DNA from 4 places in the Paenibacillus sp. P4_E11 genome. Region 1 is predicted to be linked to each of the others. Evidence: riboswitches for the same ligand, from Rfam matches in the RefSeq annotation. Region 1 holds a riboswitch; each other region holds the start of a gene.
What was found. Region 1 has a riboswitch for cyclic di-AMP ahead of AC1DWB_RS25765 (hypothetical protein). Riboswitches for the same ligand answer to the same signal wherever they lie in the genome.

Region 1 (8,100 bases):
TTCGACGGTATAGCCTTCCGCCAGCTGCAGCACCGGCCCGAGCCCGTCGATCAAGTTAATGCGCGCCATCGTCACCGGCATACCTTCACGTGTCGTGAAGTCGGTCGAGAACCCGCCGCCGCGGAAGAAGTCCACAGCCGGGCACCACTGGGTCGCATCCAGGCATTGCTGTACGTCCGCCTCCGTAATGTCCCAGAACGGCTTCATCGCCGGTTGGCCGTCAATTATCATTTGACCGGTTCCGTCAAGAGCAGCCGGACCAGAGTTGATCAGGTGAATCACACCATGCTGGGCGACTCCGTCAAGTGTATGCCCCGTTACTCGCTTGACTGCATCCGAGCTCCAGTACGTACGCACATCGGCGAAGATTTGCGCCGCATTCGTGAGCAGATGCCCGAATAGCATCGTCACCGCATTGAGCGTGTCATTCTCCGTAGCCAGCACGAACGGTTCCCGAATACCGTTCCAATCGAACGAGCTCGTGAGGATCGCTTCCATGTAATCGCCATTCGGGAAATGGTCGGTCCAGGCCCGCTGCCCCTGAAAGCCCGCCGCAATGGCGTTGTGCCCGAACGCTTCTTCGCCGTAGCCGAGCTCGCCCAGCGCCGGATTGCCAACCATCAGATCGCGCGCGATGAGCGCCATCTTCACGACGGTCTCCCAGTCGCCTTCCTTCTGCTCCTTCGTACGCTGCAGGGCTGGCGGATTCACATCGGCGCCCTCCTTGCAATTCTGCTTCGTCCATGCCAGCGCTCGTTCATATTCATCGTGGTCATATATGCCCCGATCCATCCGGCGGACGAACTCCGTCATATCGACATATTCATTTCGCATGCCTAAGTATTTGTGGAAGAAGGCTTCATCGGCAATACAGCCCGCGATGCCCATCGAGACGGCGCCCATCGACAAATACGACTTGCCCCGCATCGTGGCAACGGCAAGCGCAGACTTGGCGAAGCGAAGCAGCTTCTCCCGGACGTCTGTCGGAATGTTGGCCGCATCTTCGAAGTCTTGAACATCTTGACCGTAAATACTGAACGCTGGAAGCCCCTTCTGATTATGGGCTGCGAGCACCGCAGCGAGGTATACCGCACCTGGACGATCCGTGCCGTTGAAGCCCCAGATTGCCTTCGGCATCGTCGGGTCGGTATCCATCGTCTCCAGCGGGTAACACCAGGAAGGCGTTACGGTGATCGTCGCGCCAACGCCTTCTCGGGCGAACTTCTCTGCAGCTTGAGCCGCCTCAGCTACTCCTCCTATGCACGTATCCGCAAGGACGCACTCGACTTGAAGTCCATTCGAATGGCGAAGCTCAGTAGTCAATAGCTGGGCCACCGCCTGTGCCATATCCATGGTGACTTGCTCTAGCGACTCGCGAATCCCGCCTCGTCGCCCGTCTACTGTCGGACGAATCCCAATCTTGGGCATTGAGCCATTCAATCTGTTCGGATAAGAAGTAGTCATCGTATAAAGCCTCCTTAGAATATGTTGGTTCCACCTTGGTTACATCAAGCTATTTTCTATATCGCGGTTCTGAAAGCACTTTCAAATGTGTTAACGTTTACATATAAATCAAAGAAATTCGGCCAAGCTTAACTCTCCTGCCTGGCCTTGAATTGCGGGACGAAAATCCGATTTTCCCTCATCTTCGTCTCATTGGACAATCGCTCCAACAGCATCTCAGCTGCCGCCTCGCCGATCATATCAGGATTCTGAATAATGACTGACAGACGATGCCGGAACAATGAAGCAAAGTCAAGTTCGCCGAACGACACGACTTCGATACTGTCCGTCTCCATCCCGAGCTCCTTCATGCCCAGATACAGCCCGAACGTCATCTCATTGTTGGTGGAAAATATCGCTGTCGGCGGCTCGCTCTGTGCCATGAACCAGTGGATCGCCTGCTTGCCGGAAGCTCGGGTGAAATCCCCCTGATACACGGACTCGGAGGATATCGGAACACCAGCTTCCTTATACGCTTCGACAACCCCTTCGTATCGTTCGTTCGCCGTACTGATCGTGGCTGGTCCATTAACGATGCCAATGCGTGCATGGCCTTGCGCTAACAAGTAAGTGATCGCCTCGCCAGCCGGCGTCCGATTGTCCTCCATCACCAGATCCGTCCCAACGCCTGCAATACTTCGGTCCACAAGCACGAGTGGAATATCAGCGCCCAGCACGTGTCGAAGTTGCTCCTTGTTGTCGCCAGTTCCGGCTAATACAATCCCGTCGACCCGGTTGCTGCGCAGCACATCAAGCGCCTCACGCTCCTTCTGCGGACTCTCATCCGAATCCATGAACAGGACGCGGTAGCCAGCGGAGATCAGTCTGCGTTGCAGCGTGTTGGCAATGGCCATGAAGTACGGATTCGTCATATCCGGCAGGATCATACCGATACTGCGAGATCGGTCTTGCTTCAGACTACGTGCAATCGCATTCGGCTGGTAGTTCAAGCTCTGAACGGTGCTTAACACTTGCTGACGGACTTCATCGCTCACATACCCTGTTCCACTCAGCACTCTTGATACGGTAGCAGTCGATACTCCGGCGCTCTTGGCGACATCTTTAATTGTTAGCTTGCGCACCTGGACTGAACGCCTCCTTCTGCTTAACCTTTAGTTAAACGTTTACACATCTAAATTATCACAATCTAAAGAACCTTTCAATCGTAAAAGTATCGAATGAGCAAGGCACAGCTTCTGGAAGCAAAAGACTAGAAAATAAAAGACTTGTTCGGTTGTATCCGTTTTCATTTGCTATAAAGGCTAAATATCCTCTTATCTCACGCTGCTCCCGGGTTTACAAGGTTGCCTAATCGTCGTATCATTTGGAGCAACAACTACATAAGAAGTCAATCGCTGAATTCCTATCCAGGAAACGGGGGAACCACCGGAATGTTCTGTCTTACATGTCTGACAGAATGACGTTCCATGGGGTGAATCCAAGGCATACGCCAAGGTAGGGCTCTCTCAAGCCCGAATCCGATAGCTAACTTCGTAAGCGCCTTGAGAGAGCCTAGCTCCTCCTTATGCATCGTAAAGGAGCCCACCTATGATAAAAACAATCGAAACCTTACCCGACTTAAGTCACTCTATCTCGTCTCTCTACCAGATCGGCTCTATGAAGCTGTTCCTGTTCGATCCTGATCGGACGGATGGGTCGACTCTTGGAGTCGACAAAGACTGTTACACCGGTTTGATGAAAATGACTAGTCAGGGTGCAGTGGGATGGGGAACGTTCACCCTGCCTCACGGAGAACATCCGATCGATCTTGTGAAGTGGGCGTCTATCTTCATGTCACTGAAAGGTCTCTCTATCCCCGACGCATTCCTATATATTCAGAGTAACAGACTATGCTGGGGCGAAGTAAGAGGAGATCTAGCTGCTGCGGCACTAAGCGATCTGGCCGATAATATCGAATACCCTCTTATGAACGAGCCCTTCCAGATGGAAGAGAATGAATTGCTGCAGCAATCGCTCTCGTATTTCTCCTTCTAATCATTCGATAGAATCGATAAAGCCCTCACACCGGATACTTCGGATGTGAGGGCTTCCTAGTTCAATAGATAACCTACCTGAGCGCTTCTCGCAGGTAGCGTCCGGTGTGAGAGACCTCGACCGCTGCCACATGCTCCGGTGTGCCGGTCGCCATCAATTCGCCCCCTCGATCTCCCCCTTCGGGCCCGATGTCGATCACCCAATCACATTCGCGGATGACATCGAGGTTGTGCTCCACGACGATGACCGTATTGCCGGCGTCCACCAGCCGGTTCAGCAGAATGAGCAGCTGTGCGGTATCCCGCGGATGCAGTCCGGTCGAGGGTTCGTCCAGCAAGTACAGCATGTGGCGCTTCGTCTTGCCGCTCAGCTCCTTGGCCAGCCGAATCCGCTGCCCCTCTCCCCCGGACAAGGTGACGATCGATTGGCCCCAATGGAGATAGCCAAGCCCGACTTCGTTCAGCAAAGCGATCTGGGCGTCCATCTTAATCTGACCTTGCAAGAGCGGCAGACTCTCCTGGACGGTCAGATCGAGCAGGTCGGAGACCGACAGTCCATTGTACGTGATACGCAGCACTTCCTCCTGGAATCGCTTGCCGCGGCATACCGGACAACGTACCTCAAGGCCAGGTAGGAAGAACATATCCATCGGCACGACGCCGAGTCCTTGGCAATGCTCGCATCGCCCACCCGGCGTGTTGAACGAGAAATGCTTCGCCGTGAGCCCGGCCTGCTTCGCCTCCGGCAAGCCGGCATACAGATTGCGAACGGCGGTGAATACGTCCGTGTACGTCGCCACGTTGGACCGGCTCATCCGACCGATCGGTGACTGGTCGACCGTCACGATGTTGTCAATGGCACCGTAGCCGGTAATGCTGGCGCAGCCGTGGCGTTGCTGCTCGTCGCTGCCCCCGGCAGCCACGAGATCGAACAGCAGTGTCGACTTGCCGGAGCCGGAGACGCCGGTGAGGGCGACCAGGCACCCGAGCGGGAACGCTACGTCGATATGCTGCAGATTCCGCTCGAAGGCATCGCGGACTTGCAGGAACTGCCCGTTCCCAGGCCGTCTCGTCCGAGTCGTCTTCAAGCCCGATTGTCGAGCTTCCTCGTCGCGCAGGAATGTGCCCGTGACCGACTCCGGGTTCTCCATCAATTCCATCAGTGTACCTTCGCCCACAATCCTTCCGCCGAAGCTGCCTGCCCCGGGTCCCATATCGATGACATGGTCCGCCGCGCGCATCATCTCGACATCATGCTCGATCACGAGCACCGTATTCCCCAGATCGCGAAGCTGCTGCAGCACCTGAATCAGACCCGCCGTATCGCGGGCATGGAGGCCCATGGTCGGCTCGTCGAGAATATACAGCACCCCGGTCAGGCCCGATCCAATAATAGAAGCGAGCCGCAATCGCTGTGCTTCCCCGCCGGACAGCGTGATCGATTGGCGGCTAAGCGTCAAGTACCCGAGCCCGACATCGACGATTCGTTTCGTGCGGAGCGTTAGATCGTGCAGCAGGGTTTCTACCTGCTCCCGCTCTTCTAGCTGTAGCTCGCCCATCAGCTGCTCCAGCCAGAACAGCGCATTCTGCAGCGCCCACCCGGAAATATCGGAGATCGACGCGCCGCCGACTGTAACTTGACGGATCGCTTCCTTCAGACGGGCTCCCTGGCAGACAGCGCAAGTCTGTTCCTGGAACAGTGCCGATTCACCGGATTCGCCGGCTTTCTCCTTGTAACGTCTCCATATTCCGGTCACAACGCCTTCGAATTTGCCACCACTCACCGATTTGGGTGGCTTCGCATCGGGATAATGCCGAGTGAATTCTTCACTCTCGACACCATAGTAGAGCAGCGCGCGCTGCACGGCGTTATACGCTTCGAGCGGCATGTCTGGATCGAATGTCAGGCCGTAATGAGAAGCTGCCGCTTTCAAAATAGACTCATTATACTTAAGCCACGCGTCGAACCAGATCGTGACGCCGCCTTCCCGCAGACTCTTCTCTTGGTCGAAGACAGCGTCCAGATTCAGGCTGACCGTGTTCCCGAGGCCATCGCATCCTTCGCAGGCGCCATCCGGCGTATTGTAGGAGAAATGTCGGCGAGTGAAACCTTCCATCGCTCCATTGCAATGTGGACAGCGGATCGAGGCATGTCCATCCTCTACCTGATCGTCTCCTACACCATGACCGACCTGGCTGCTATCCGGGCCAGGGACGAACCGGCTCCCGCAATGAGGGCATGGACGCTCGCCCAGCTTCTCATAGATGACGCGCAGGTACGTATGAATGTCCGTAATTGTGCCGACCGTCGAGCGCGGATTCCGGTTCGTAACATGCTGCCCCACGCTGATCGATGGTGACAAACCAACTATGGCATCGACCTTCGGCTTGCCGATCGCTTCAGCGGTCATCCCAATTGACTCCATGTATTGCCGTTGACACTCCCGTTGCAGGGTATCCATCGCCAGTGTTGATTTCCCGGAGCCGGAAGGCCCGGTCAAGACGACCAGCTTGTGCTTGGGGATGCGCAGCGATACATTCTTCAGATTATTTTCCCGCGCTCCTCGAATCTCGATATAAGGGTTCATAGACATCTCCTTCGTAATTAGACTACTGGATTCACTTTTCTCGACATGCCATAGTAGTCTGGATATACAAGCTTGAATCCCTGATTCTGATATAACGGGATGTCCAGCAAATCCGCCATTACAATCACTTCCGCATCAGATGGAGCGTGTTGATCCAGGTAGCCTAACAACTCTCGGACGACGACTTCCTTCACGGGTTGATCCTCATAATCGGGATGAATCAGCACGTCCACGATTTGATAATAACAACCTCCGTCGCCCACGATTCTCCCCATGCCGACTAGCTCCGAACCATCCTCTCGCACGACGACACTAAAGATCGAGTGGTTCAACGCTACTGCTGCAACTGAATATTCTTTGGGTGGACGAGCTGCTGCTATTCTCAAGTTCAGATACGTCTGGGTGTCCGGCACTTCATAGTAAATTTGCATTGCATAGTTCCACCTTATCCTTATCAGATCGGAATCTTAACCTGCAACCTCTACTATACAACATTGATGCAAGTGCCAAAGATTGTCCTGGTATCCCTTGATATACGGATAAAACCTTATCAAGGGCTTCGAAGGTTTTGGTATAACATTTGATTTCGATTCGATACCCTTGTTATAGTAAACTAGCGTACCCGATTCAGACGGAGGTTAGACGATGCGCTATTACAAGCCGCACGAGATCGCACAACAGCTGCACATCAGTACGAGTGCTTTGCGGCACTATGAAGCTTGGGGTGTTGTACCCGCTCCTGAGCGAGCAGCCAATGGGTATCGGCTTTATACCGAGGTGCATTTGGCGTATTTTCAATGCTTGCGTGCCATGTTCCCCGGCTTCGGAGTCGCCATAACTTGCGAGGTGCTTCGACTCATCCAGAACGCCCAACTGGACCCTGCCTTCTGGATGGTCAACCAGGAACAAGCGAACTTGCATCGGGACAAAGTCGCCGCCGACCAGACGCTGGAGCTGCTGCAGACGCCGGAGCTGCCCGACATGCCGAATCGGAAACGGAAGCCGAACATGTCGATCGGCGAAGCCGCTGCCTACACAGGTGCAACGACATCCGCCATCCGCCATTGGGAGAAGGAAGGGTTACTCACGCCGGACCGTGATCCTGAGAATGGCTATCGGTCGTTCAGCCCGATCCACATTCGCCAAATCTTGCTTATCCGCACGTTGAGAGGCACCGTGTACTTCCTGAGTCCTATCAAGGACATCGTGCACGCGTTGGAACACCAGAGCCTGGAGCAGGCGAAGAAGCTCACGGAGGACTCGATCCGCTCCATCCATGAGCGCAATCGCCATCAATTCCTCGGTGTCCATCGATTGGTCGAGTTATGCCAGGTGTTGAAGCTGATGTGAGTTGGATCGAGGTCTGAGTGGATTCACTTCGAAGTTTTACTTAACTGCTCGAAAAAGTCTTCGTACCGCGTTATATACATATCCGCCCCCGGGGTCTCATTCTGGAATAGACAAGTCCGGATTCCTATAGACTTAGCTGGCAAGATGTCGATCTCACGATCGCCAATGGCTAGATTCAAGTTGTATTTGTTATGCAGATAGATGTAAGAGGCAGGGTCTGGTTTTCTTGGATAGCCATCATCACCAGCCACCAAATCTCGGAAGTAATGCGTCCAATTGTAATAGTTCAGAATCTCAAGCACCTCTTCTCGAGGTTTATGCGTCATGATCACATTAATCTCCGCGAATCTTAGTACATCCTCTACCCCAGGGAATGGCGGCGTCTGACTGGGATGAATCCTATTCTCTTGAAACTTCTCATAGAGCTGCCTCTTCGACAGTCCATAATGTTCAAACATATGTGTGAATGAAATCTTCAGATGAGCGAGTATTTCTTGCTTCGTTGCTGCTCCACCTAATTCTTCATATAACATGTCGGTAAACACAGGGTAAGTATCGAATAATGTCCCGTCAAAATCCCATAGGATGTTCATATGATCGCTCTCCCTCTTTTTTAGATTTTCAAATGAAAGATTAGTCATTCTTTAGATTGTCCTTTATTTTGT
Region 2 (8,100 bases), on a different contig from region 1:
AATGTAAAGCGAACCGTTCCAATGATACTGTACGGACACCAGGATGCGTTCTGTCGCCCCGGATGGACCGACCAGTCCCATCTCCTCACGGTGCTTCTCCAGTGTCCCGTTCACATCTTCCGCGACTAGACGCAGTGCCAGCTCACGCAACACAGCTAGATTACCTCTCTTGAATAAAGCAGCGTTGTGGCTGCCCGATAAGTGTCCTTCCTCCATGCGCTTCAATAAAGTTTCGGGTGAGACGTCGATGAGACGTACTTCATCCGCCAATTCCAGCGTATCCGCCGGGACCGTGTGCTCCGCTTCGACCCCAGTCCAATCGCGGGCGAGGGAGTGAATCCCCTCTAGCTCATATACATTAATAGTCGTGATGACGCTAATCCCATGGCTGAGCAGATACTGAATATCCTCCAGCCGAGTGGCGAACCGCGCACCTTCACGGTTGCAATGCGCCAGATTATCGACGAGCACAGCTTCCGGATTCCGCTCCAGTAAGCCCTTCAGATTCAAATCCTTGCGTTCGATGCTCCCATCCATCCAGTGAATGCTCGGAACCCGTTCCAGATCAGCCAGCTGTTCCACCGTTTCCGGACGCCTCAAAGTCGACACCGCGCAGATGACCACGTCGATGCCTTCCTTCTTCAATTGCTGGCCCTCCCGGAGCATGTGATACGTCTTGCCGGACCCGCTGACGGCGCCGATAATAATTTTCAACCGTCCCTGGTGCAGCTTGGAGATAGTGTGAAGAATTTCTTCCGGCGATTTCCGCTTGAAAGTATCCATGAAGGATCAGTCACTTCCTATTGAATTGGAAATAATATGAATCTTACCTTGTGAAGAAGCTAAAGTAAAATAGCATGGCGATCCCTGCAACAGCTATTTCCGTGAATATGGCTAATGAAAACGGCATCATTGAATCCAAGCTTCAATTATTGGGGTCCCAGCTAGCGCTTGCTATGTATTTCATGAAAACTGAGTAAATCGCAGATATAGAGAGTATTGTAGAGGGATTTGGATGTTTGTTGCCGATTTACCATGTATGAAAGTCTGGAATGGCTATATTCAAAAGTCGGTCGTTCTTTACAGCTGTCTCCGTCAAGCGTATGATTCATCTCATGATTCATGCAAAGTTTTCATTTGCAAACGCTGAGTTTCTTGCCTAGCGCAGGAAAACGGGGGAACCAAACAGCGATGCGAGGTCGGTGTGAGAGCCGATTGAGCATAGCTAGGGGTGAATCCCGGGACAGGAGACCATGGAATCCTGAACCGGGTAGGGCGACTCTCACCGTCCGAATCCGTCAGCTAACCTCGTAAGCGTCAGGAGAGAGGATGATGAAGCTTGTGATCGGTTAACACGACCACAGGGCTTACGCCTCTGTGGTCTTTTGCTATGCCTATTGTTGAAAGATGAAGCATGCTTGTTGCAAGAACAAGCATGATCGCTGAGTCCTTGAATGGAAAAGGAACGGGGGAACCAACGGGAAACCACGCAGCCGTATGATGGTGTGCAAGTTTCCATGGGGTGAATCCTGGGTGTGGATCTACACACTCGGGTAGGGCGACTCTCACGCCCGAATCCGTCAGCTAACCTCGTAAGCGTATCGAGAGAGGCAACGATTGTCGTGGATATAGGCACGGTGTGTTTGACTGTGTCTGTAGGAAGCCGCGGGAAGAGTGCATCTCTTCATGCAGGCTTCTTTTTTGTTGCTCTCTTCGCTCGAATTATTAGGAGGAGAATGGATGATGGAGTCGTGTACAGAGCGAATATTGGTGTCCGCCCCGAACAAAACCGGAGAAGCGTTCATCCGTGAACTGATTCGCAGGGGTATTCCATTTGCAGCGCTGGTGAATAACCGAACGGAAATGGATCGATTGAAAGAGATTGGGGTAAGAGACTGGATCGTACTGGATACAGTGGATCAGACAACATGGATGATCCCGGAGTATGGGATAGGGAAAGTGTTTTTATTCGAAACAAGCCAGACGTTGTGCTGCCGCTACATCCAGATATGCCGGACTTGGACGGTGAAGCCGATCTACGTTATCACTCACTCCAATGCACCGCGCTTGATCTACAAAGGGCTGGGAGCCGCTTACGTCATTCATACGCATAGTTATGAGGTCAATTTTCTAATGGATTAACAATGACTACGAGGATGGGGGTTGTTCGCATGATGGACTTCTACATGATAGTGCTGCTTGCAGGTTGCTTTGTGCTATTCGCTGCATTTGTGTATGGCTGTGGACGAGTGGTGGAACAGTCGGGAGGCGAGCGGGAATGATCGTTATCGGCCTATTTACGGTAATGGTGTTCGTGTACTTGACTTACGCTTTGATCAATCCGGAAAAATTTTAGAGGAATCGTCAGCAAGTAGGGGCAGGTTCCTGGGAGGAGTTTCGTTGCAATGGGTATCGTACAAATCTGTATTGTAATTGTGTTGCTGGTGCTGCTTGTTAAGCCGCTAGGCACTTATTTGTATCATGTATTCTCTAATGAAGCTAATCGCATGGATAGATGGTTTACCTGGGTGGAGAAGCCGATCTATAAGCTGATTGGCTTGCGGGAACGCAAAGGAATGACTTGGAAAACGTACGCAATCAGCTTTATAGGAACGAATATCGTGCTTGTAGCGATCAGTTACTTGATTCTCCGGCTGCAAAATCATCTGCCCATGAATCCTAACTCGATAGACGCGATGGAACAAACATTGACGTTCAACACGGTAATCAGCTTCATCACGAACACGAACCTTCAGCACTATAGCGGTGAAACGGGTTTGTCGTATTTCTCGCAAATGGCTGTCATTACGATGATGATGTTCACATCAGCGGCGACTGGCTTGTGCGTAGCCATTGCCTTCGTAAGAGGGATTACGAGCAAAGGAACGACGATTGGCAACTTTTTCGAAGATTTCGTGAAGGCGCATGTACGGGTGTTCCTCCCGATGGCGTTTGTCGTCACCTTACTGTTAGTCGCCCTGCAGGTGCCGCAGACGTTGAAGCCAACATTGACGGCCACTACAATCGAGGGCGTGGAGCAGCAAATTGCTATCGGGCCTGTAGCCTCACTTGAGTCGATTAAGCATCTTGGGACGAACGGGGGCGGATTTTTCGGTGTCAACTCATCTCATCCGTTCGAGAACCCGAATCCGATAACGAACGTCATTGAGATTCTATCTATGTGGTGCATGGCCGCAGCGCTGCCATATACGTTCGGTTTGTTCGCTAAGAACCGCAAGATGGGCTGGGTTATTTTCTCGGCGATGATGATTCTATTCATTGGGTTCTTGTCTCTCGTATACGTCTCGGAATCGGCTGGTAACCCAGTAATGAACCGACTGGGTATTGACGCTTCGCAAGGCAGTATGGAAGGCAAGGAAGTGCGTTTCGGCATCGCCCAATCCGCCCTCTTCACCACGGTTACTACGGCGGCGACTACTGGCTCAGTCAACAACATGCATGATACGCTCACACCACTTGGGGGGATAACTCCGCTTGCTCTTATGATGCTGAACTGTGTGTTCGGCGGTAAGGGCGTAGGACTCGTCAACATGCTCATGTACGCCATCCTCGCTGTGTTCCTTGCAGGATTGATGGTAGGACGTACGCCAGAGTTTCTCGGCCGCAAGATCGAAGCGCGGGAGATGAAGCTGATCGCCATCGCCATTCTCGCACATCCGTTCATTATATTGGCATCTACAGCGCTTGCGTTGGTTACGGATGTCGGGCAGGCGGGTATTACGAATCCTTCGTTCCATGGCATATCCCAAGTGTTATATGAGTACACGTCGTCGGCCGCGAATAACGGATCAGGCTTCGAGGGCTTGGCAGACAATACACCCTTCTGGAACATCTCGACGGGTCTTGTGATGCTGTTCGGCCGCTACATCTCGATGATCGCCATGCTGGCTTTGTGCGGCTCCATGCTGCGCAAGCAGTGGGTTCCCGAGACGATCGGGACGTTCCGTACCGACAACCGCTTATTCGTAGGCATCCTGGTCGGAACCGTCCTGATTATCGGAGCGTTGACGTTCTTGCCTGGTATAGTGCTGGGGCCGATTGCCGAGCATCTGACGATCCGTTAAGTTGAAGAGAGGTGGAGAAATCCGTGAATACGAATAGAAAACAATTGCTGAACCGCGATATGATAACGCAAGCCATTAAAGGAAGCTTTGTTAAGCTCAACCCGGTATGGATGATGAAAAATCCAGTCATGTTCGTGGTTGAAGTCGGTACGTTCGTCGTGCTGCTCATGACCGTGTTCCCCGCCTATTTCGGTGCGGAGGATAGCATAGGGTTTAATCTGACGGTTTTCCTGATCCTGCTGTTCACACTGCTGTTCGCGAATTTCGCAGAAGCATTGGCAGAGGGACGCGGGAAGGCACAAGCCGATTCGTTGAAGAGAAGCAAGCGGGAAATCACCGCGAATAAGATCATAGGCAACGCAGTGAAACAGGTGCCTTCAACCGAGTTGCGCAAGGGCGATATGGTCGTCGTGTCCCAAGGCGAAATGATCCCGGGGGACGGTGAAGTGGTGGAAGGCTTGGCGTCCGTAGATGAATCGGCCATTACAGGGGAATCGGCACCGGTTATTAAGGAAGCTGGGGGTGACTTCAGTTCCGTCACCGGGGGGACACGGGTCGTCAGCGATCGGATTAAAGTCCGCATCACAAGCGATCCAGGGGAGTCGTTCATCGATCGGATGATCTCCTTGGTAGAAGGAGCCAAGAGGCAGAAAACGCCAAATGAGATTGCGTTGAATACGCTGCTCACAAGCTTGACGCTGATTTTCCTTATCGTAGTCGTTACATTGGCTCCAATCGCTAATTATGTAGGTGTTGATCTGGCTGTTCCGGTATTGATCGCCCTGCTTGTCTGCTTAATTCCGACGACGATCGGCGGCTTGCTGTCTGCGATCGGGATCGCTGGTATGGACCGAGTTACCCAATTCAATGTTCTTGCCATGTCGGGAAAAGCTGTCGAGGCGGCTGGCGATATCAATACGATGATTCTCGATAAGACAGGGACGATTACGTTCGGTAACCGGATGGCGAGTGAGTTCATTCCGGTTGGGACTGAGCGTGTGAATACAGTTGCAGAATGGGCGGCTATCGGTTCACTTAAGGATGAGACGCCCGAAGGTCGATCCGTACTGGAGCTGATGAAGCGTCAAGGCGGTACGTTGGACGCAGCGGGATCGGTAGCCGAGGGCGGGGAATTCATCGAGTTCAAAGCAGAAACGCGGATGAGCGGGATCGACCTGAAGGACGGCCGCCAAGTTCGCAAGGGCGCGGTTGATGCCGTGAAGCGATGGGTGCAGGCGCAAGGGGGAAACATTCCTGATGACCTGGACCAGAAGGGGAATGCCATTGCTTCAGAAGGGGGTACACCGCTCGCTGTTGCTGTGGATGGGCACATCTATGGACTTATCTATCTGAAGGATACCGTGAAGCCAGGGATGAAGGAGCGCTTCGATCAACTCCGCAAGATGGGGATCAAGACAGTTATGTGTACCGGCGACAATCCGTTGACAGCGGCTACTATTGCTCGTGAAGCGGGCGTGGATGATTTCATCGCCGAAAGCAAACCGGAAGATAAGATTGCCGTCATCCGCAAGGAGCAGGCTGAAGGGAAGCTGGTCGCGATGACTGGCGACGGCACGAATGACGCCCCGGCGCTTGCCCAAGCGGACGTAGGGCTCGCCATGAACAGTGGCACCGTGGCCGCTAAGGAAGCGGCGAATATGGTCGACTTGGACTCCGACCCCTCGAAAATCATCGAAGTGGTCGCCATCGGTAAGCAGCTGCTGATGACTCGCGGCGCCTTGACGACCTTCAGTATCGCGAACGATGTGGCGAAGTATTTCGCCATCATCCCGGCCATGTTCACACTCGCCATCCCGCAGATGGAGGCGTTGAACATCATGAAGCTCGGTTCGCCGCTTTCAGCAATTTTATCGGCATTGATATTCAATGCGATCATAATTCCGCTCTTGATCCCGCTCGCCATGAAGGGTGTGGCCTACAAGCCGATGAGCTCGGTCAAGCTGCTGCAGAGGAATATGGTCATTTACGGTCTGGGCGGCGTAGTGGTGCCATTTATCGGAATTAAGCTGATCGACCTCGTCGTTCATGTATGGATATAGATAGGGAGGATGGATTCAGATGAGTAACTCGGAACAGTCCGGTATGAATAGTAGGGAACAATCGAGAGTAAATGCAGCGAAGCCCGGCGCGGAGATGTCAGCGCTCAGAAAGAATGGAGGCCATATGGCGAAGTTTTCTTTTGGTGTTGTAATTAGAGTAAGTCTCGTACTCCTTGTGTTATGCGGAATCGTATATCCGTTAGTATGCACAGGTCTTGCTCAAGCGCTGATGCCGTCCAATGCCAATGGGAGCCTGATCGAGAACAGCAAGGGCGAAGTCGTGGGCTCGGAGTTAATCGGGCAGGCGTTCACCGATCCGAAGTATTTCCAAGGCCGGGTATCGAGCATCGAATACAAGGCAGAGGCGTCCGGTTCGAACAACTACGCCCCCTCGAACCCCGACATGTTAGCGAGAACGCAAGAGTCGATTGAGGCGTGGAAGAAGGACAACCCGGACGTGCCGGTGAACAAGCTGCCAATCGACCTCATTACGAATTCGGGTTCGGGACTCGATCCCCATATAACGCCCGCATCCGCCATGGTGCAGGTGCCGCGGATCAGCAAGCTGACCAACTTGACGACAGCTGCACTGGAGCAACTGGTAGATGAGCATACCGAAGGGCGTAGTCTTGGTGTATTCGGCGAACCGCGGGTGAACGTGCTGAAGTTGAACTTGGCGCTGAATGATATGTTGAAAGGGAAGTAGCAGATGAGCAGGGTTGGTGATGTGAAGACATCGCTGGCCCTGCACTTTTATATTCTGGGGTGTAAGGCAGTTTGTTTTTCGCGAATATCTGTGTCAAGTATGGCATGAAAACAAAGGGGAAGATCAATGGACATATACTGAGATGATGCACATACCCGATTTGATCACTTTAGATATGTATGAAGAAGTGAGAGAATGCGTGGAGAAGAGCTGCCGGCAGGAAACGGTTCCTATAACCAAATTTGTTACAATTAATCAAGGTTTGTGTATCCAAAAACTCCACCTCGGACACTACCGTGAGTCGATTAGAACTTTTGAAGTTACCCGGGATACCATTATTTGGTGATAAATCGCAAACGATTAATCACCTTCCGGCAGCATTTGCCGCTTCCTGTACTCGGAAGGTGAGCAGCCGGTCCACCGCTTGAACTGTTTGCTGAAGTGCGCGCCGTCCTGGTACCCGAGCTTGGAGGCCACTTGCTCCAACGATTGTCGGGGGTTGAGCAGCTCCAGACGGGCCTGGTGCAGAGTGACGTTGGACAAGTACTGCCGGGGCGACACGCCAAAGACGCTGCGGAACAGCCGGCAGCAGTGGGCAGTACTGTAGCCCAACTGTTCGGCCAAGCGGGCGATGCTGATGCCGAGCAGCGAACTGGAGCTGTTGCCGGTTTGGGCGATGGCCTCGAACTGCTCAGCCATCCGATGCGCGATCGTATACTTCGTTTCATGTGGGCCTTGCGCCAGCACCTCGCTGTCCTCCACACTGGCTAACGCAGCCAATAGACCGAACAGATGAGAGGTGAACCGCATCCGGTGTGCCGGGTGCTTCATATCCACATGCTCAGAGGCTCTGAAGCTATCGAGCAACTGCATGAGGGAGGGGCGGATCTCCTTCTCGATCGGCGACCCATAAGGGTGGAAGCCGCTCCGGTAATGATTGAGAATGGCACGAAGTCGATAATCCTCCACATCGAAATGCAAGGCGAAATATGTAAGGTCGGTTCCCCCCGTATCCGATACCCGGTGCAAATAACCAGGCGGGATCAGAATCACGTCGCCCGACTGCATCGCATGCATCGTTTCCCCGATCCATACGTTCTGCGTTCCTTCCAACACCAGATTGAGCTCGAACATCGGATGATCATGCCAAGGCCGCGACCAGATCGGCTTCGTTACTCGCCAATGCGTCTGATAGACGCGGAAAGCGGAGTTCATGTCGGGCAAATAAAGTGTTTTCAAGTACGGCAGT
Region 3 (8,100 bases), on a different contig from region 1:
CCTGGCGTAAAGATTAAGCTCTATCTCGATCCGGCGCATAAAGACTTGAAGGATCGCTACTTCTATGCAGCCAAGCGGGCACTAGCCAAGTACAGCGAATGGTATGGCACCTATCCCTATTCCACGCTGTCCATCGTCGTACCCCCTGATGGAGCGAATGGTGCGGGAGGCATGGAATATCCAACGCTCGTCACAGGCTGGGCTGCCTCCGGGAATACGTCCGGGTTCGGTCTGGAACGGGTCATCGTCCACGAGATCGGGCACCAATATTGGTACGGTATGGTAGCGAGCAATGAGTTCGAGGAAGCTTGGCTCGACGAAGGCTTCACTTCGTACGCCGAAGATATGGTCATGGAGAGCGAGTTCGGGGAGAAGCCGAATCTACCCTTGGAATCGAGCTATATGACGACTCCTGCCCCGCTCAAGCAGGACGCCTGGCGATATGAGAACCATAGCCACTATGCGGACAATGTGTATATCCGTGCCAAGCTGGTGCTGAAGGGGATCGAGGATCAGATCGGGAAGAAGCAGATGCAGAAAGTGTTACGCACTTATTTCGAACGATGGAAGTTCCGTCACCCGTCCACCATGGATTTCCAAAAGACGCTTGAAGATGTGACCAGCACGAGCTGGAGCGGCTTCTTCGACCAGTTCGTGTACGGCGGTCTGATGGCCGATTACTCCATCGATCAAGTGCAGTCCAAGAAGGTGAAACGCGACGGCGAGCTTGTGTATGAACACTCCGTTCTGGTACGTAAGCTGGGGGGCTCTTACAAAGACGTTCCGGTGCAGTTCCATTTCTCCGACGGCAGTACGGTGGAACGCGCATGGGCGGGTACCGATTCTCAAGTACTGTTCACTCTCATAAGCAACTTTCCTCTGGAATGGGTCGTTATCGATCCGGCTCACACACTCGTTCTGGAGAACAAGCGTATCAACAACTTCTATCAAACCGAAATCAACGAGAAATGGAAGGTTCGCTGGAACATAGGGCTTGTTAAGCTGATTGAGACTTTTGTGGATGGGATCGCTTGGTAAGCCATGAACGGTAAGGGGGGAATACTTATGCTTCGCTATTTAAATGACGGCTTTCGAACGACCACTTCGCAATATTTTCTACTAATCGTACTGTGGATCTATCAATTCGCTTGGGGACTGCTGCTGCTATCGTTCGTCAAATCCATCGTCGTGCCCTTAATGCATCGATATCCAAGCGGGCACCTATCCAGTTCTGCGACACAGCTATTCTTGACCGAGGGCGAATTCCAACTAACGAAAACCGATATTAGCCACCCTTATATTTGGACCTTATGTGGACTGATCCTGGCGAGGATGATTCTTACACCCATGATTAACGCAGGCATTTTCTACTCTATTCATCATACGCACCTGAATGCTGGCTACCGTTTCTTCAAAGGGGTGAAAGAACTCAGCGGTATGTTCGCGCTCTATTATTTGTTCCAGATCGCCCTGACTGCCGCCCCACTCTATTGGCTCTATCCGATTGCGCAGAAGGCACTGAGCACCCAATCGTCCTACGAATCACTCGCACTCTCTCTGCTGCCTTGGCTAGTCGGGATGTTCGTATACGGTTATCTCATCCATCTGATCTTCCTCTACTTAATGCTTGGCAAGACGATCCAGGCCCCTGCTCTCGAAACGATTGGTGTTTTCATACGCCGTCTGCCTGTAGTCCTGATCATCGCTGGTGTGCTGCTGACACTTTCCGCCGTGCTGACTGCCCTGACCTTATCGGCATCCTTAATGTGGGCTGGCCTCTCTGCCTTGATCCTGCATCAAGTGTTCCACATCCTGAAGATGTTGTTCAAGCTGTGGGCCGTTTCGACGCAATACCACTATTTTACAGAAAATAACGTCACATAGTTCGGTTTTTGACACGATTAGCCCAAAATCCGCTAAGGATTTCGGGCTTTTTTCTTGTTTTCGCATTTTTTTCGCAGAGGAAGGAGGATTTTGCCAGACAAAGGCGAATACATAAACCTGGTATAAAAAAACAATCGATATTTGCCGAATTCCCGATTTCCGGGAAACGGGGGATCCAATCTGGGTGAATTGATCTCGCTTCAAAGTGATCATAGGGAACCTTCAACCGAACCCTCAGCTAACCTCGTAGGCACTGGAAGGAGCTTGTCGTTTTGAAAAAGGTTTTTTTGTTTTTCGCAAGTCTTGTTATTCTACTAAGTTTCCACCTTGGTAGCGCTTCCGCATCAACGGTCCTCGAATCGACGGTGGACGAGCTGGTCGGCACGAAGTATAAGTACGGCGGAGTTTCCCCGGAAACTGGCTTCGATTGCTCCGGCTTCACGATGTTCGTGTTCGCCAAATTCGGTTTCGAGCTGGCACATCAATCCAAAGCCCAGAACAAGGAAGGCTATTGGATTGCGAAAGAGGATCTGAGACAAGGAGACCTCGTGTTCTTCAACACCGATGGCTCCGGCATCTCCCATGTAGGTATCTACTTGGGTAATGACGAGTTCGTACATTCAGCTACGGACAAAGGTATTGTGAAAAACAAGCTCAGCGAGAAATACTACGTCAAGACGTATGTATCCGCTCGGCGGTTCCTCACAGATGACACTTACAACCAGTTAACCGCAGAAGTGAGCAAGTGAACCACCCTTTGATGATCCAAGCTTAACCCCACAACAAGCCCGGTACGACGCGGAACTATCCGCCGTGCCGGGCTTGTATTCATGATCGGCTAGTGCTGGAGCTGCGTTCGCACCCAGGTCTGGAATCCCAGCGTAGCAGGACTCAGCTTCTCTCCCTTTCGCCGACATAGACGAATTGAATTCGTCAGCTTCATCTCAGGGACATGGACTTGCGCCACCGCCCCTTCAGCTAAGGCCATCTTCACCTCTAGGGCGGAGACGAACATGGCTCCATAACCTGCAGCTACCGCACGAATAATCTCATACAGCCCATTGAATGTCAGGCCGATCTTCAGCGTAAGCCCCTGCTCCCGGCACAATCCCTCCAGCATATCGCGGGCTGAGCTCCCTACCTCACGGACGATGAACGGTTGTTGCAGCATCGTACCCAGCGTCACGCTCTGGTCGGCCAGCGGATGGTCTCGAGGCACAACGAAGATCATCTCGTCGTCCAACAACAGCTCACTCTCCAGCTCTTGCGGTATCCCCCCTCCTCCACCTATAAAAGCTAACTCCGCCTTGTACGTGAGCAACTGCCGAATGGCCTCCTGACTGTTGCAAGAGTTCACCAGGATATCCAGATCAGGATTGCGCAATTTGTAGCCAGCCGTCCATTGGGGTAGGAGCCGATGTGCAGGCAAGGAAGTCGCAGCCAATCGCAGCCTGCCCCTCTTCCCTTCTCGATATTGCTCGATCCCGGCCTCGATCTCCTGCTCCAGTGCGAACAATCGCTCCGCTTGCTCGGCCAACAGCTCACCTGCCTCCGTAAGTGAGACGCCTCGGCCTCTTGGTTCGATCAAGACCAATCCCATTTCACGCTCCAAATTCCGTAATTGAATCGTGACCGCCGGCTGACTAATCCTTAATTCCTTGGACGCTTGAGTCACGCTTCCTAACCGGGCTACCGTGTGAAATAGCCGGAGAGCATGCAGGTTCATAGGGAAACAACGCTCCATTCATAAATTTAATATATGATATTACGATTATTATATATTAGTTTTATATTTCTGGCTGCTGTATGGTAAAGCTACCTTAGTATACAGGAGTGGTGAAGCGCATGAGATGGGTATGTTGGGATTGTCGTCGGGAGCGGCCTGCTGCGGAATCGCAGCTGCTGCAGTGCCGATGCGGCGGGTGGTATGACATCGAGCAGGATTACCGTGGAATCGACATGGATGTGTTGAAGCGGCTGTTCCACGACCGCTTGGCCGAACGGATGACCCCCTACGCCAGCGGCGTATGGCGGTATAAGGAACTGATCGATCCGGAGCTGCCGCTCTCGTCCATCGTGACGAAGTACGAGGGCAATACCGGCCTCTATACACCGGCCCGAGTTCAAAGCTATGCCGGTGTGCGCCGCCTGTTGTTGAAAGCGCAGAGCGAGAACCCGAGCGGCTCGTTCAAGGACAACGGCATGACGGCGGCTGTCTCCCGTGGGGTAGCGGAAGGCTATCGCCGCTTCACCTGCACCTCGACGGGCAACACGTCCGCCTCGCTAGCGATGTATGCCGCCTTGGCCGGCGCCGAGACGATCGTGCGGCTGCCGGACGCCCATGTGGCCGCAGGTAAGCTGTATCAGACGCAGGCCTATGGTGCAAGGATCGTGCCGATCACGGGTGGCGGATATGACGCTGGTATCGCCTCCTTCGTAGCGGAGGGGAGCCGCCTCGACGCTTACGTATGCAACTCCATCAATCCGCTGCGCATCGAGGGTCAGAAGAGTATCGTCTACGAAATTGCGCAGATGTTAGGCTGGACGTTGCCCGACTGGATTGTAGTACCTGGCGGAGCCTTGAGCAACGCCGTCGCCTTAGGCAAAGGCCTGCGCGATCTGCTGGCACTCGGCTTCATCGACCGTCTCCCCCGTGTGGCCGTTATTCAGGCTGAAGGCGCCGCACCCTTCCACCGTCTGGTGACAGAGGGAGCACTCGAGCTCCAGCCTGAGCCGCACCCGCTCACCATGGCTTCCGCGCTGAATATCGGCAACCCGCCCGGATGGAAGAAGGCGCTGCACTACGCGATCCGCCAGACGAAAGGCTTGACCGCCATCGTGAGCGATGCGGAGATTGTGGCGGCCAAAGCCGTCATTGACCGCAGCGGCATCGGTTGCGAGCCAGCCTCTGCCGCGACCGTCGCCGGACTGCGCAAGCTGGTCGCCTCGGGTGACATCCACCCGGAGGAGACAGCGGTGTGTATTCTGACGGGGCATCTGTTGAAGGATACAGCTATGTGAGTAGGCATCCGAGAAAATCTTCACATTATGGAGATTACTATTTTATACTTACTATAATTTAGTGGTATAATGGGGTGGTTGTAGAAGTCAATTCACACATGCTGAAGGAGGAGTGTAACTCATGTACGAAATCGCTATTATCGGAGCAGGACCTGCTGGCGCAAGCGCCGCAATCTTCGCTGCCAAGGCAGGCAAGAAAACATTAATCGTGGACAGCGACCAAAGTGTGACCAAGCGAGCTTGGATCGAGAACCACTATGGTGTCAAAGAAACAACGGGTCCTGATCTGGTGGAGATTGGCAAGCAGCAAGCGGCCAAGTTCGGCGCCGAGTTGGTAAAGGGGAAAGTGACGAACGTCACGGCTGCATCCGAAGGGTTTACTGTTACGACTGAAGAAGGCTCCTACGAGGCCAAGCATGTACTACTCGCAACCGGTATGTTCACAGATTTGGCGGAAGCAATCGGGGTCACGACTATACCTGGAACCGAGCCACGGATCAAGACGATCGTTCAGACAGACGGAACAGGAAAAACGAATATTAACGGTATCTGGGTCGCTGGCACGATCGCTGGAGTCAGTATGCACACAATCATCACCGCTGGTGACGGAGCCAAGGTAGCGATCAATATCATAAGTGAACTGAACGGCGCTCGTTATGTCGATCACGATGTGTTGAAAGCCTAATCATACTTAGCTACATGTTGAAGGCAGCCCTCTACAGGACTGCCTTCTCTTATTCCTACCTATTTTTTAGGAGTCTGTCGGAGGATCTGGTTATCGTGAATATTTATTCATAGGGTTATGGAGGGACAAGGGAATGGTACGTAAAGTATACGGTCGCCTTTGAAATCAAATTGTTACCACAAGATAAATTAAAAACAATTTGGATTTCAACAGCGGTGGAGTGCCATCCCTTTCCCGCAATAACCGCAACAATGAATAAATCTTCACGAATATGCTTTCGCTGGGCAGACTCCTAACCCAGAACCTGCTCCACGAACACATCCACTAGCTCCGAATTGAACGAAACCGCCTTCTGACTTAGCAGGAAGTCAACGGCCTGTTCCGAGGTCCACGCTTCCTTGTACGCTCGGCGACTTGTCAGCGCGTCATACACATCGACGATCGACACGATCTGCGCCTCCAGCGGAATATCTGCACCTGACAGCCCGTACGGATACCCCGATCCGTCCCATTTCTCATGATGATACGCAATAATATTCCGAGCCACTTGCAGCTCCTGCGTCATCAACTCGTCATCAAGCTCATGCGAGATTTTGTTCAGTATATCAACGCCAATCAGCGGATGAGTCTCTACAATGTTACGCTCGTAAGAGGTGAGCTTGCCGGGTTTGTAGAGGATCCCTTCGGGAATACCCGACTTGCCGATGTCGTGCATGATGCTCGCGTTGACGATATGCTGCTTGTAATCACCGCTCATCTTACTATCCGATTCATCGGTGAATGCTTGCAACAAGGCAGCCGTCCACTCCTGCACACGTGTCAGATGCTCTTCAATGGCCGGGTCGCGGATTTCGCAGGAAATCGCAAGCACCTTCAGGATTTCGCCCTGGATTTTACTTTTCCGAGATTCCGACAAATAAACGCCTTCCGACAATTGATTCATATCCCGGAATACGCCCACCAAGTATGTTTCTTCATCCAAGACGATCGGAGTAATCGTAATATGCGAGTGCCAGATTTCCCTCGATTTCTTGCGATTGATGAACACACCTGACCACGGCTTGTTATCCGCAAGCATCGCCTTCATCTGCTGATAAGTAGTCCGCGGCGTCAACTTGGATTTGAGAAACCCGGCCTTCAGGCCGACAATCTGACTGTGCTCGAAGCCCGTTAACTCTTCATATTTGTCATTCACGCCAAGCACAAGATGGGCATGGTCGGTAATGATGACGGCGTCCGCCAGTTGGAGAAAATAGCTTAATTCCTGTCGCATGTGTCCCTAATCGCTCCTGTAGCCTTATTGGTAAGTTGGTGCACTACTAGGATATTAGCGGATTCGACCATAATCCCTCTTTGTCTGCAGGCCCACATGTGAAATCTTCGTGAAAAATGAGTAAAGACCGAACAGCAAAGTCGCTAAGCAAACAGTGTATAAATCACACCAACCCCAACAATGTAACCTGTCAGGCTCACTGTGATGGCAGGCATACGCTTGTCCCGTGCTATGCTATGTATGTCATGCGAAGCCATCACCGTGGACAGCAGTGTCGTCAGCAGCCCGATCATCAAGAGGAAGAGGGAGAACTTGATCGAGACAAATAAGAGAATGGCGGCCACTATATACCCCACACCGAATGTCAGTTGCATCGCTCCCAAATAAGTGACGATCTCTTTGATTCCCGCCTTGCGCGTCCCCAGCCAGTTCCCAACAGCCCCCAAGATCGCTAACAAGCCAATCATGGAAACGAGACCTATCAGCAGAGCGTTCGGAGCGATCGATACCTTCTTTTTGATCGTAGAGCCCACGCCGAAAAAGTCCAGTCCTCCCAATGCGGAAGAAATCGCGTCAACGAGACCTTTTTGCAACGCCAATGCCCATAGAAAGAAGCCGAGAACGGAGACGACCATACCGAGCACGCCGTACAGGATATCCTTGGTCGGGTCCAATTGCAGGCTGGAGTACGGATTCTTCAGAAGCTTCAACAACACTCCATTATTCAGTGTATAGCTTCCGATGACAAATTCGCCCTTCTGAGCAACAGTTGCGGTAGCTGCCAATTCCTGAGCTGTGCAATCGTGCGACTCTCCCTCCGTAATAGGGTTGCCGCATTGTGTGCAATAGGCCATGATTTTTCCTCCTAAATGTTCCAATGATTTACTTAGGAGGACATATTCTGCATACCCCTTCCATATTCCTCCTTGCCGGACATGCGCTCTACAAGACCTTGTACGACAAGCAAGCCCTCAATTAAAAAAGAGCCGAAACGAGGTGACTCTCACATCGGCGGACAGCCCTAGGAGGATGATTCGAGCAAATGCAGAAGAAGCGCCTTCTGCACATGCATGCGATTCTCGGCCTGCTGATAGATGATCGATTTCTCGGATTCGACCAGATCTTCGGCAATTTCGAACCCGGGATGAATCGGCATATCATGCATAATATAAGGTGAATACCCCTGAAGATGATCGCGGTTCAGTTGGAAGGGCAGCATCGTCCGAAGGCGTCGTTC
Region 4 (8,100 bases), on a different contig from region 1:
CGTATCTCCGCCAGACGCTGCTTGACAACAACGGTCTGCAGTTTCGCGATGTGACCGAGCTCAGGGACACCGTTCGCACAACTTCGCTAATCTTCGGCGATACTTCCGCCCTTAACGCCTCCACCCTGTTGTGGATCGAGAAAGCGAAACGACATTACGCCTCGCCTCCTCACGCGTAAAGTCTGAACCAGGCCGAGGCTAGTGCGATGAATTCCTTCGAATAACGATGGACGCCGTCCTTCAGCAGGGTATACGAGCGTGTTCCTGGCAGTTGCCGGTACAACGCTTCTATTGTATCTGGCGGGCAAGCCGAATCGTTCCCGCCTGCAGTCAACATGACCGGGATGTCAAGCCTCGACGCATGCGACATCGTGTCGATATAGCCAAGTGCCTTCCAGCCATCTTCCATTACGTCTATTTCCTGCAATGCTTGTGCGACACGCCAGTAAGAGCCGTGATTGCCAGCTAGCGGGTAATTCGTGAGGAACGGCAGGTCGGCGGCCACACAGCGCACCCCGCGACCGCGGAATACCGAGCCGAGCAGCAGCGCACCGCCGCCACCCTGGCTCGTGCCGAAGAAGGAGAGGCGATCTGTCGCGGCGACCTCCAAGCTCTGCGCCCAACGAACCGCCATCACACAGTGGGTCAGCCACAGTCTGTAGCCGCCCTGTGCCCGGCTCGTCACCGTATCGCGCAGCACAGGCCAATCCCCGTCTCGTCGCTTCGACTCGTCGAACCCCCATGGCGTCCCGTAGCCAAGAGGCGATATATGCAATACATGGAACCCTTGGGAGACGAATTCCGGATGCATGCTTATCTCAGCACTATAGCCAGGTACGTGAACCAACAACGGTGCCTGTTGCGTCGAGCAAGGCTGCCAGTACGCATAGAACGGCTCCATTCCCGCAGGTGTTAGCTTGACGTAATGAAATTCGTGCCGGTAGTGGTGAACTCCCAGGATCGACTTCCCTGCTTCAGCCGCGACTAGCTCCACCTCACAAGGTGATGCATCTGCCAGCTCCCAGATTGATTGCACCCAAGCTTCAAGCTCTGTCTCATTCGGATACGCTTTCATTGCGTTCTGAATTTCATCCTTCTCGCACGCTTCCTTCATCTACTAATCTCCTCTACTGACCGCCTTACCATTCCTCAGATGTATGGGAGGAACTTGTAGCGTATTTTTTCGCAACCACATCAACCACAGCAACCACACACCCACTTATCGTCCCAACTTAGGCATCTCCTCAAGCCCAAGCTTGCGCCCCACATACGCGGTCGTGCTCGCCTGGAGTAAGATCGTTAGCAGAATCGCAAGGAAGGTGACGGACGCGATCGCATCCGTATGGGCAAGGCCTAGCCCGGCCACCATCCCGGATAACGCCGCAGGAATGACGCCGGTCTCCCGCACCCAGCACATGAAGAGTAGTTCCCGCCACGTCCAGGATGCCCGGCGATCCGGCAGGGCGCACACGAACACAGTAATAGGCCGCGCAATGAACATGAACACGAACATGACCCCAAGACTCGGCCACAAATACTCGTACACGTGCGCGAAGTCCACTTGACTGCCCAGCAGGATAAAGATCAACATCCGCATAATGATCGTGATGTTATCGGTGAAGTGAGCCATCTCATGCTGCTTGTCCTCCATCCGTAGGCCGAAGATCGAGCTATTCCCCCAGATGAGACCCGCCGAGAAGGTCGCCATGAACCCGCTCACATGAAGGACATCGCCGATCAAATAAGCGGTAATTGCCGTGCCGATCATAGCAATCGTCGTATAATCCCGAAAGTAACCTAGTCGGAAATGCGCCACTAGGAAAGATACAATCAGCGCTAGTACACAACCAACCAATATGCCCCCTATCGCCGATACGGCGAAATTCAGCGCCGCTCCGCCCAGCGATACATGCTCCGTCCCCATGATATAGGCTATGATTGAGAAAGTAAGAATCGAGCCTGTCGCATCGTTGAACGCCGACTCACTCTCCACCGTTTCACGAATCTTCTTGCGAATCTTCACTTGCCGGAACACCGGGATTATCGTGGCCGGGTCCGTCGAACTGATAATCGCACCTAGCAGAAGCGCATAAGGCATCGGGATCCCGAGCGCGTAATGGGCTGTCAGCCCAACGAGACCGGCGGTGATAAGCACACCCGGGACGCTGAGCAGCGTAAGCGTCAGCCAAACCTTCTTCAACCCAGACAAGCGAATATTCCGCCCTCCGTCGAAGAGGATAAGCACAGAGCCTACCGTTAGGATGAACTGATTCGTGAACGAGGTCGAAGGTTCATTGACCCAGTGTAAGCCCTGACCCACCACGATTCCCGCAACGAGAAACATCGCCACATCAGGAATACGCAATGCCACGGCAATCCGACCTGAGACCATTCCAATACCGAATATGAGTACAAGTAGCAGCAACACATGTTGAATAACGATACCCGTTTCCTGCTCCACTTACAATCCTCCGCAATCCAGCAATCTAAAGTACGATCTAACTATTACCTGTTGACCAGTTCCTGCTCGAAATGTTCGATCTGCTTATTCGTCCCAATGATGACCATAACGTCCTTCTCAGCCAGGACGTCGTCAGCACTGGGAGCGATAACTACACCGCTCTTCTTGTTGATCGCCACTACGCTGCACCCGTGTCTCGCCCGTGGATCCAAGTCTTTCAAGGAGCGGCCATCCATACACTTGGGTACAGACAGCTCGGCAATCGAATATTCCTTCGACAGCTCGATATAATCGAGCAGGTTAGGCGAAGTAAGCTGGTGGGCAACTCGAATGCCCATCTCCCGTTCCGGGAAGATGACGCGGTCTACACCGATACGCTCCAACACTTTCCCGTGCAGCTCGGACAGTGCTTTCGCTACGACCATCTTCACGCCCAGGTCTTTCAGCAGCAGAGTAGTTAAGATACTCGATTGAATATCGTCGCCGATCGCCACAATTACACAATCGAAATTACGGATGCCAATCGCCTTGAGCGTCTCCTCGTCCGTGCAGTCAGCAGCGATGACATGCGTCAGCTTGTCGGCCATATCGTCTACGACTTCTTCATCCTTGTCGATCCCCATGACTTCCAGTCCTTGCTGGATAAGCTCAGCGCCCAGAGCGGAGCCGAATCTTCCAAGACCGATAATGGCAAATTGCTTCATTTTCATGATGGTTCTATTATCCCCTAACCGATTATGATTTTTCCTTCCGGATGTCTATATAGTTCCTTTTCTGCCTTAGGTCCCAATGCATAAGCCAGTGTCAGAGGTCCTAACCTGCCTGCGAACATCGTGAGCATGATGACAATTTTACCGAATGTGGTCAGATCAGACGTCAATCCCATCGTCAACCCTACCGTACCGAACGCCGATGTAACTTCGAACAAGATCATAAGGAAGCTGTGATCCTCGGTCGTGGACAGTATCATCGAGACGAGTACGACCAGGAATAGAGCGATAATCGTAAGCGTGATCGCTTTATAAATCCGATCCTTGGCCAGACGGTTATGGAACAGCACAATGTCTTCCTTACCGCGAATCATGGCAATCACAGCACCAATCAGGGTTGTAAAGGTCGTCGTCTTGATCCCTCCACCAGTCGAACCTGGAGAGGCCCCGATAAACATCAGAATAATGATGAAGAACTGGGTGGCCTGCCGCATAGCACCGATATCAACCGTATTTGCACCAGCCGTACGTGGAGTGACCGATTGGAACAAGGCTCCCCATATTTTCCCCATCCAGTTCAAAGGCCCAAGTGTCATCGGATTCGAATACTCGAAGACGTAGACGACCACGGTTCCAAGAACTATTAACACGGAAGTGGCGCTCAATACAACCTTGGAATGAAGCGACAGCTTACGCATTTTCCGATAATCGATCAAGTCTGACAAAACAATGAAGCCAATCCCACCTAGAATAATGAGCAATATCGTCACGAGGTTCACGACCGGATCGTCCACATACATCGTCAGGCTGCGGAAGCCTCCGAACAGGTCGAAGCCCGCATTGTTAAACATCGCAACAGCATGAAACGCCCCGAAGTAGGCCGCCTTACCGATGCTCATATCAAATGACCAACGAATCGTATAAATAAGAGCCGCAGTCAGCTCAATTGAGACGGAGTATATAATAACTTTGCGGATCAGACGCACGATGCCTTCCATGCTTCCCTGGTTCATAGCCTCTTGCAAGATGAGCCGTTCCTTCAAGGATATCCGCTTCCGCAGCACTATCGCGAACAGCGTAGACATTGTCATGAAGCCAAGTCCCCCAACTTGAATGAGGAGCATAATGACAACTTGGCCGAATACGCTAAAATAAGTTCCCGTGTCTGCAACAACAAGCCCTGTAACACATGTAGCCGAAGTTGAGGTGAATAAGGCATCGATGAAATCAAGCCCCAGGCCGCTCTTGGAGGAGATGGGTAGCGACAATAACACACCACCCAACAGTATGATAAATCCGAAACCGAGCGCCAATATTTGCGGAGGAGTCAGTTGGTAAAACTTCTTGGCCACACTCAAACCATGTCACCTCATCGTTAATTTAACGTTATTATGGGTCTTCGAATGCGAACGTTCCATTATGTGGGCAACAGAAAAAAGGCACTGGAATCCCAACGCCCTTAAAGGTCTGGTTCCCTGTCATAGCCTACGAAGTTAGCTGACGGATTCGGATGGCAGGCCACCCTATTCACCTTCCGTTTCACTTACACGGCTGGCAAAATTCACCCCTACTTAATGGTTCCCCCGTTTTCGCTTGGAAATTCGGCTTTTTGTTCAATTGATTCGTATTATAAGCCTGTTGGATTCGTTTGTACAAAGTCATTTTTAGCTGAAATACGGCTTAGAAAGCGTTAACACTGACAAATTGGCGCAGCTAGGCCCTAGTTTTCATGGGTTAGCCTGAACTATTGAGCGGTTACTTCGATTTTAGCCAGAACTGATCTACCCGCCTAAAGAAGTTGGTTTTCATCCCCATCTATGATAACTTGAAAAATATCCCTACGAGTAGCAAAAAGAGAAAGGTGAATGCCCATGCGTCCCTACCTGTTGCGTTTCAGATGGTTCACGTTAGCTGTGATTGGCATCCTATTATTTGTATTGTCGAACTGGGGGGCTTCCAGCAGCGATCGCGATGGCTCCAGATTATCCGCCGAAGCAGACAAAGTAATAAGCAAGCAAGCGGTGATTGAAGCCGCCGAGTCTTGGGTCAAGCAGCAAAAGGGGATGACAGGTTCGCTCAGCCATAATCCCGTATCCTTTCAGTCTGATCCATTGGTTAGCGGGTATTTACTCAAAAATAAGCTCGTTACGGATTACGCGCATCGATACATACAGACTTATCCGGTGGAATATTGGCAAGTGGAGTTGAAGAATAGCTTCGGAACGGCCTACTTACTGGACTTGGACATGGTTCAGGGGAACGTGCTGGGATGGCGTGTGAATCATAAAGAACCGGCACCTTCCAAGGAAGAAGGACAGCGCATCGCCGAAACGTACTTAGCGAATACGCAAAAGCTGGGGAAGCCGTATTCGGTCGTCGGCCCGGATTCCAAACATCCGAATCGGTTCAAATTCTCGTATCCGGAAGAGAAAATCGGAGAAGCCCATCTCGTGGTCGAGGTTGAAGTACGAGGAACCGAAGTGACCGCCTACCATGCGGCCTTTCAAGTTCCTTCCTCGTATGCGGCATGGCTGGATGAGCAGGATAGTGCATCTGGCAATATGTCACGGTGGAGCCTGATATTGACTGGAATCATGGCGCTAGCCGCCATTTTCTATGCCATTCGATACCGCAAGAAGACGGCCTTCGGCCAAGGGCTGCTGCTCGTATTCGCTTTCGTGGCCTTATACTTGTTCAACAACTGGAATCAGCTGCCTGCCCTCCAAGCTATGGGCTATTCGGAAAGCGAAGATCCATTCATGGGCCACGCCACGGCTATCCTGCTTATCATCGTTTCCAGCCTATTCGCGCTTGCCCTAGGGATTGCCACCTATCTGTCCTTAGCCGCGGGAGGTACATTGTGGCGAATACAAGGAACGTCCAAATGGCCGAAGTGGAGCGATTCCTCCTTCGGCCGTGAGACCCTCCAGGCTATGGGGAGGGGGTATGGACTGGGTATATTCATGCTAGGCTTACAAGGGGTAATGCTCTGGATCGCGCAGGCTGGCTTCGGCATGTGGTCGGTCAATGATCCGTCCAGCTCCTACTACAACTTCCTGCACGTGGGATGGTTCCCGCTCATGGCCTGGACAGCAGCCATATCCGAGGAAGCGATCTATCGGCTGTTCGGGATCGCCTTCTTCCAGCGCTTGATTCGCAGCACATTCATCGCTGTGTTAGCCCCTAGCCTTATATGGGCATTTGGCCACACACAATATCCGATTTACCCGGTGTATACCCGGCTCATTGAAGTCACGCTGCTAGGGCTGTTGTTCGGCTACGCACTCTTGAAGTACGGCTTCCTGACGGCCTTATTCACCCACGCCATCATCGACAGCACATTGATGGGGCTGCCATTGATCGGCTGGGAAAACGCAGGTTATTCGATAGCCGGCGTATTCTACATCGCATTTCCGGCTCTAGCCGCTATTGTGATCTGGCTTCTGCATGGTCGTCTATTCAAGAGATCGGGTCGTGCTCCGGGCCTGACTCTTCGCCCTGAAGAGCCTTCATGATCTCGCTAGCCAACTTCTCGCCGATCCCGAGCGGGCGGAAGTCTTCGATCGCCGCTTCACGGATCTTCTTGAGCGAGCCGAAATGCTTGAGCAGCGCTTTCCTGCGCTTCTCACCGATTCCGGGTATCGCATCCAGCTGGGAAGCGACCATAGACTTGTTGCGCGTCTGTCGATGAAAGGTGATGGCGAATCGATGGACCTCGTCCTGGATGCGCTGCAGCAAGTAAAACTCCTGGCTGTCGCGGGGAAGCGGTACAACTTCAGCAGGGTCGCCTGACATAAGCTGGGCGGTCTTATGCTTGGCATCCTTCACGAGACCACATACCGGAATGTAGAGCCCGAGTTCATTCTCTAGCACGTCCAGCGCTGCAGAGATCTGCCCCTTGCCACCGTCCACAACGACAAGATCAGGTAGCGGCAAGCTCTCCTTCAGCACGCGCTCGTAGCGGCGTCGAATGACTTCTCGCATCGTCTCATAGTCGTCCGGCCCTTGCACCGTCTTGACTTTGTACTTGCGGTATTCCTTGCGGTCCGGCTTGCCGTCGACGAATACGACCATCGCGGATACCGGATCGGTCCCTTGAATGTTCGAATTATCGAACGCTTCGATACGGCTGATCGTGTTCGTGCCGAGCCAGTTGCCCAGATTCTCGACCGCCTTCACCGTCCGGCTCTCATCCCGTTCGATCAAGCGGAATTTCTCCTCTAGCCCTACTCTTGCGTTCTCCGTAGCCATGCCGACCAGTTGCTTCTTCAAGCCACGTTGCGGCTGGAACACCTTGACCTTCAGCCAGCTCTCCAGCGCTTCGCGCGTATCCTTGGCTGCCGCTGGTATATCGGCCTCCGCAGCCACGTCATCCGCTGCATCGGGAGCCTCTGCGAAGACGGCGGCGGCTAGTGCAGCGGCAGAAGCCGGAACGGCGTCAGGATCGGCTCCAGCTGCCTCTGGATCAGCCACCGTTTCTGTAGCTGCTGCAGTCGCGGCCGTAACAGCGGCGGCTTCCGGCACCGCGGCAGCTCCCTCAACCGGTAAGAAGATCTCCCGTGGCAGAGCCGGGTTGTCGCTGTAATATTGCGTCACGAACGAGATGAAATCGTCATAGGCATCACTATAGTAGGGGAATGATGACGTGCGGCGTTCCACAAGCTTGCCTTGACGGATATACAGAATCTGGACGCACATCCAACCCTTGTCCACCGCATAGCCGAACACATCGCGATCCCCCGAATCGGCTATCGTAATCTTCTGCTTCTCCATCAGCGCATCTATGCTAATGATCTGATCACGCAGCTCCTTGGCCCGTTCGAAGTTCAGTTCTTCTGCGGCTGCGTGCATCTTGCTGGTCAGCTCATCCTTGATCTGTTCGTGCCCTCCGCCCAAGAAACGGGAAATTTGCTGCACCAGCTTGTCGTT

Region 2: linked by a shared signal. The riboswitch ahead of AC1DWB_RS21935 (hypothetical protein) and the one ahead of AC1DWB_RS25765 (hypothetical protein) in region 1 are both predicted to bind cyclic di-AMP.
Region 3: linked by a shared signal. The riboswitch ahead of AC1DWB_RS17960 (C40 family peptidase) and the one ahead of AC1DWB_RS25765 (hypothetical protein) in region 1 are both predicted to bind cyclic di-AMP.
Region 4: linked by a shared signal. The riboswitch ahead of AC1DWB_RS09510 (TrkH family potassium uptake protein) and the one ahead of AC1DWB_RS25765 (hypothetical protein) in region 1 are both predicted to bind cyclic di-AMP.

Annotation. Positions count from the first base shown of each region.
Region 1 covers NZ_JBFUIX010000092.1:4,928-13,027, reverse strand. The annotation lists gene AC1DWB_RS25775 (L-fucose isomerase) at 1-1,464, opposite strand, end outside; gene AC1DWB_RS25770 (LacI family DNA-binding transcriptional regulator) at 1,593-2,585, opposite strand; cyclic di-AMP (ydaO/yuaA leader) riboswitch at 2,847-3,019, shown strand; gene AC1DWB_RS25765 (hypothetical protein) at 3,052-3,498, shown strand; gene uvrA (excinuclease ABC subunit UvrA) at 3,572-6,085, opposite strand; gene AC1DWB_RS25755 (GNAT family N-acetyltransferase) at 6,103-6,516, opposite strand; gene AC1DWB_RS25750 (TioE family transcriptional regulator) at 6,731-7,435, shown strand; gene AC1DWB_RS25745 (HAD-IA family hydrolase) at 7,459-8,028, opposite strand; gene AC1DWB_RS25740 (hypothetical protein) at 8,069-8,100, opposite strand, start outside.
Region 2 covers NZ_JBFUIX010000064.1:14,698-22,797, forward strand. The annotation lists gene AC1DWB_RS21930 (histidine kinase) at 1-783, opposite strand, end outside; cyclic di-AMP (ydaO/yuaA leader) riboswitch at 1,135-1,333, shown strand; cyclic di-AMP (ydaO/yuaA leader) riboswitch at 1,431-1,615, shown strand; gene AC1DWB_RS21935 (hypothetical protein) at 1,741-2,142, shown strand; gene AC1DWB_RS21940 (potassium-transporting ATPase subunit F) at 2,279-2,356, shown strand; gene kdpA (potassium-transporting ATPase subunit KdpA) at 2,406-4,085, shown strand; gene kdpB (potassium-transporting ATPase subunit KdpB) at 4,109-6,145, shown strand; gene kdpC (potassium-transporting ATPase subunit KdpC) at 6,240-6,851, shown strand; gene AC1DWB_RS21960 (AraC family transcriptional regulator) at 7,212-8,100, opposite strand, start outside.
Region 3 covers NZ_JBFUIX010000046.1:12,991-21,090, reverse strand. The annotation lists gene AC1DWB_RS17970 (M1 family metallopeptidase) at 1-1,038, shown strand, start outside; gene AC1DWB_RS17965 (hypothetical protein) at 1,066-1,884, shown strand; cyclic di-AMP (ydaO/yuaA leader) riboswitch at 2,017-2,152, shown strand; gene AC1DWB_RS17960 (C40 family peptidase) at 2,157-2,633, shown strand; gene AC1DWB_RS17955 (LysR family transcriptional regulator) at 2,723-3,610, opposite strand; gene AC1DWB_RS17950 (hypothetical protein) at 3,700-4,011, opposite strand; gene thrC (threonine synthase) at 3,961-4,905, shown strand; gene AC1DWB_RS17940 (FAD-dependent oxidoreductase) at 5,027-5,590, shown strand; gene AC1DWB_RS17935 (HD-GYP domain-containing protein) at 5,883-6,863, opposite strand; gene AC1DWB_RS17930 (hypothetical protein) at 7,007-7,717, opposite strand; gene AC1DWB_RS17925 (Rossmann-fold NAD(P)-binding domain-containing protein) at 7,885-8,100, opposite strand, start outside.
Region 4 covers NZ_JBFUIX010000017.1:51,462-59,561, reverse strand. The annotation lists gene AC1DWB_RS09530 (LysR substrate-binding domain-containing protein) at 1-179, shown strand, start outside; gene AC1DWB_RS09525 (acetylxylan esterase) at 170-1,114, opposite strand; gene AC1DWB_RS09520 (cation:proton antiporter) at 1,220-2,461, opposite strand; gene AC1DWB_RS09515 (potassium channel family protein) at 2,506-3,171, opposite strand; gene AC1DWB_RS09510 (TrkH family potassium uptake protein) at 3,189-4,529, opposite strand; cyclic di-AMP (ydaO/yuaA leader) riboswitch at 4,640-4,788, opposite strand; gene AC1DWB_RS09505 (CPBP family intramembrane glutamic endopeptidase) at 5,043-6,686, shown strand; gene uvrC (excinuclease ABC subunit UvrC) at 6,631-8,100, opposite strand, start outside.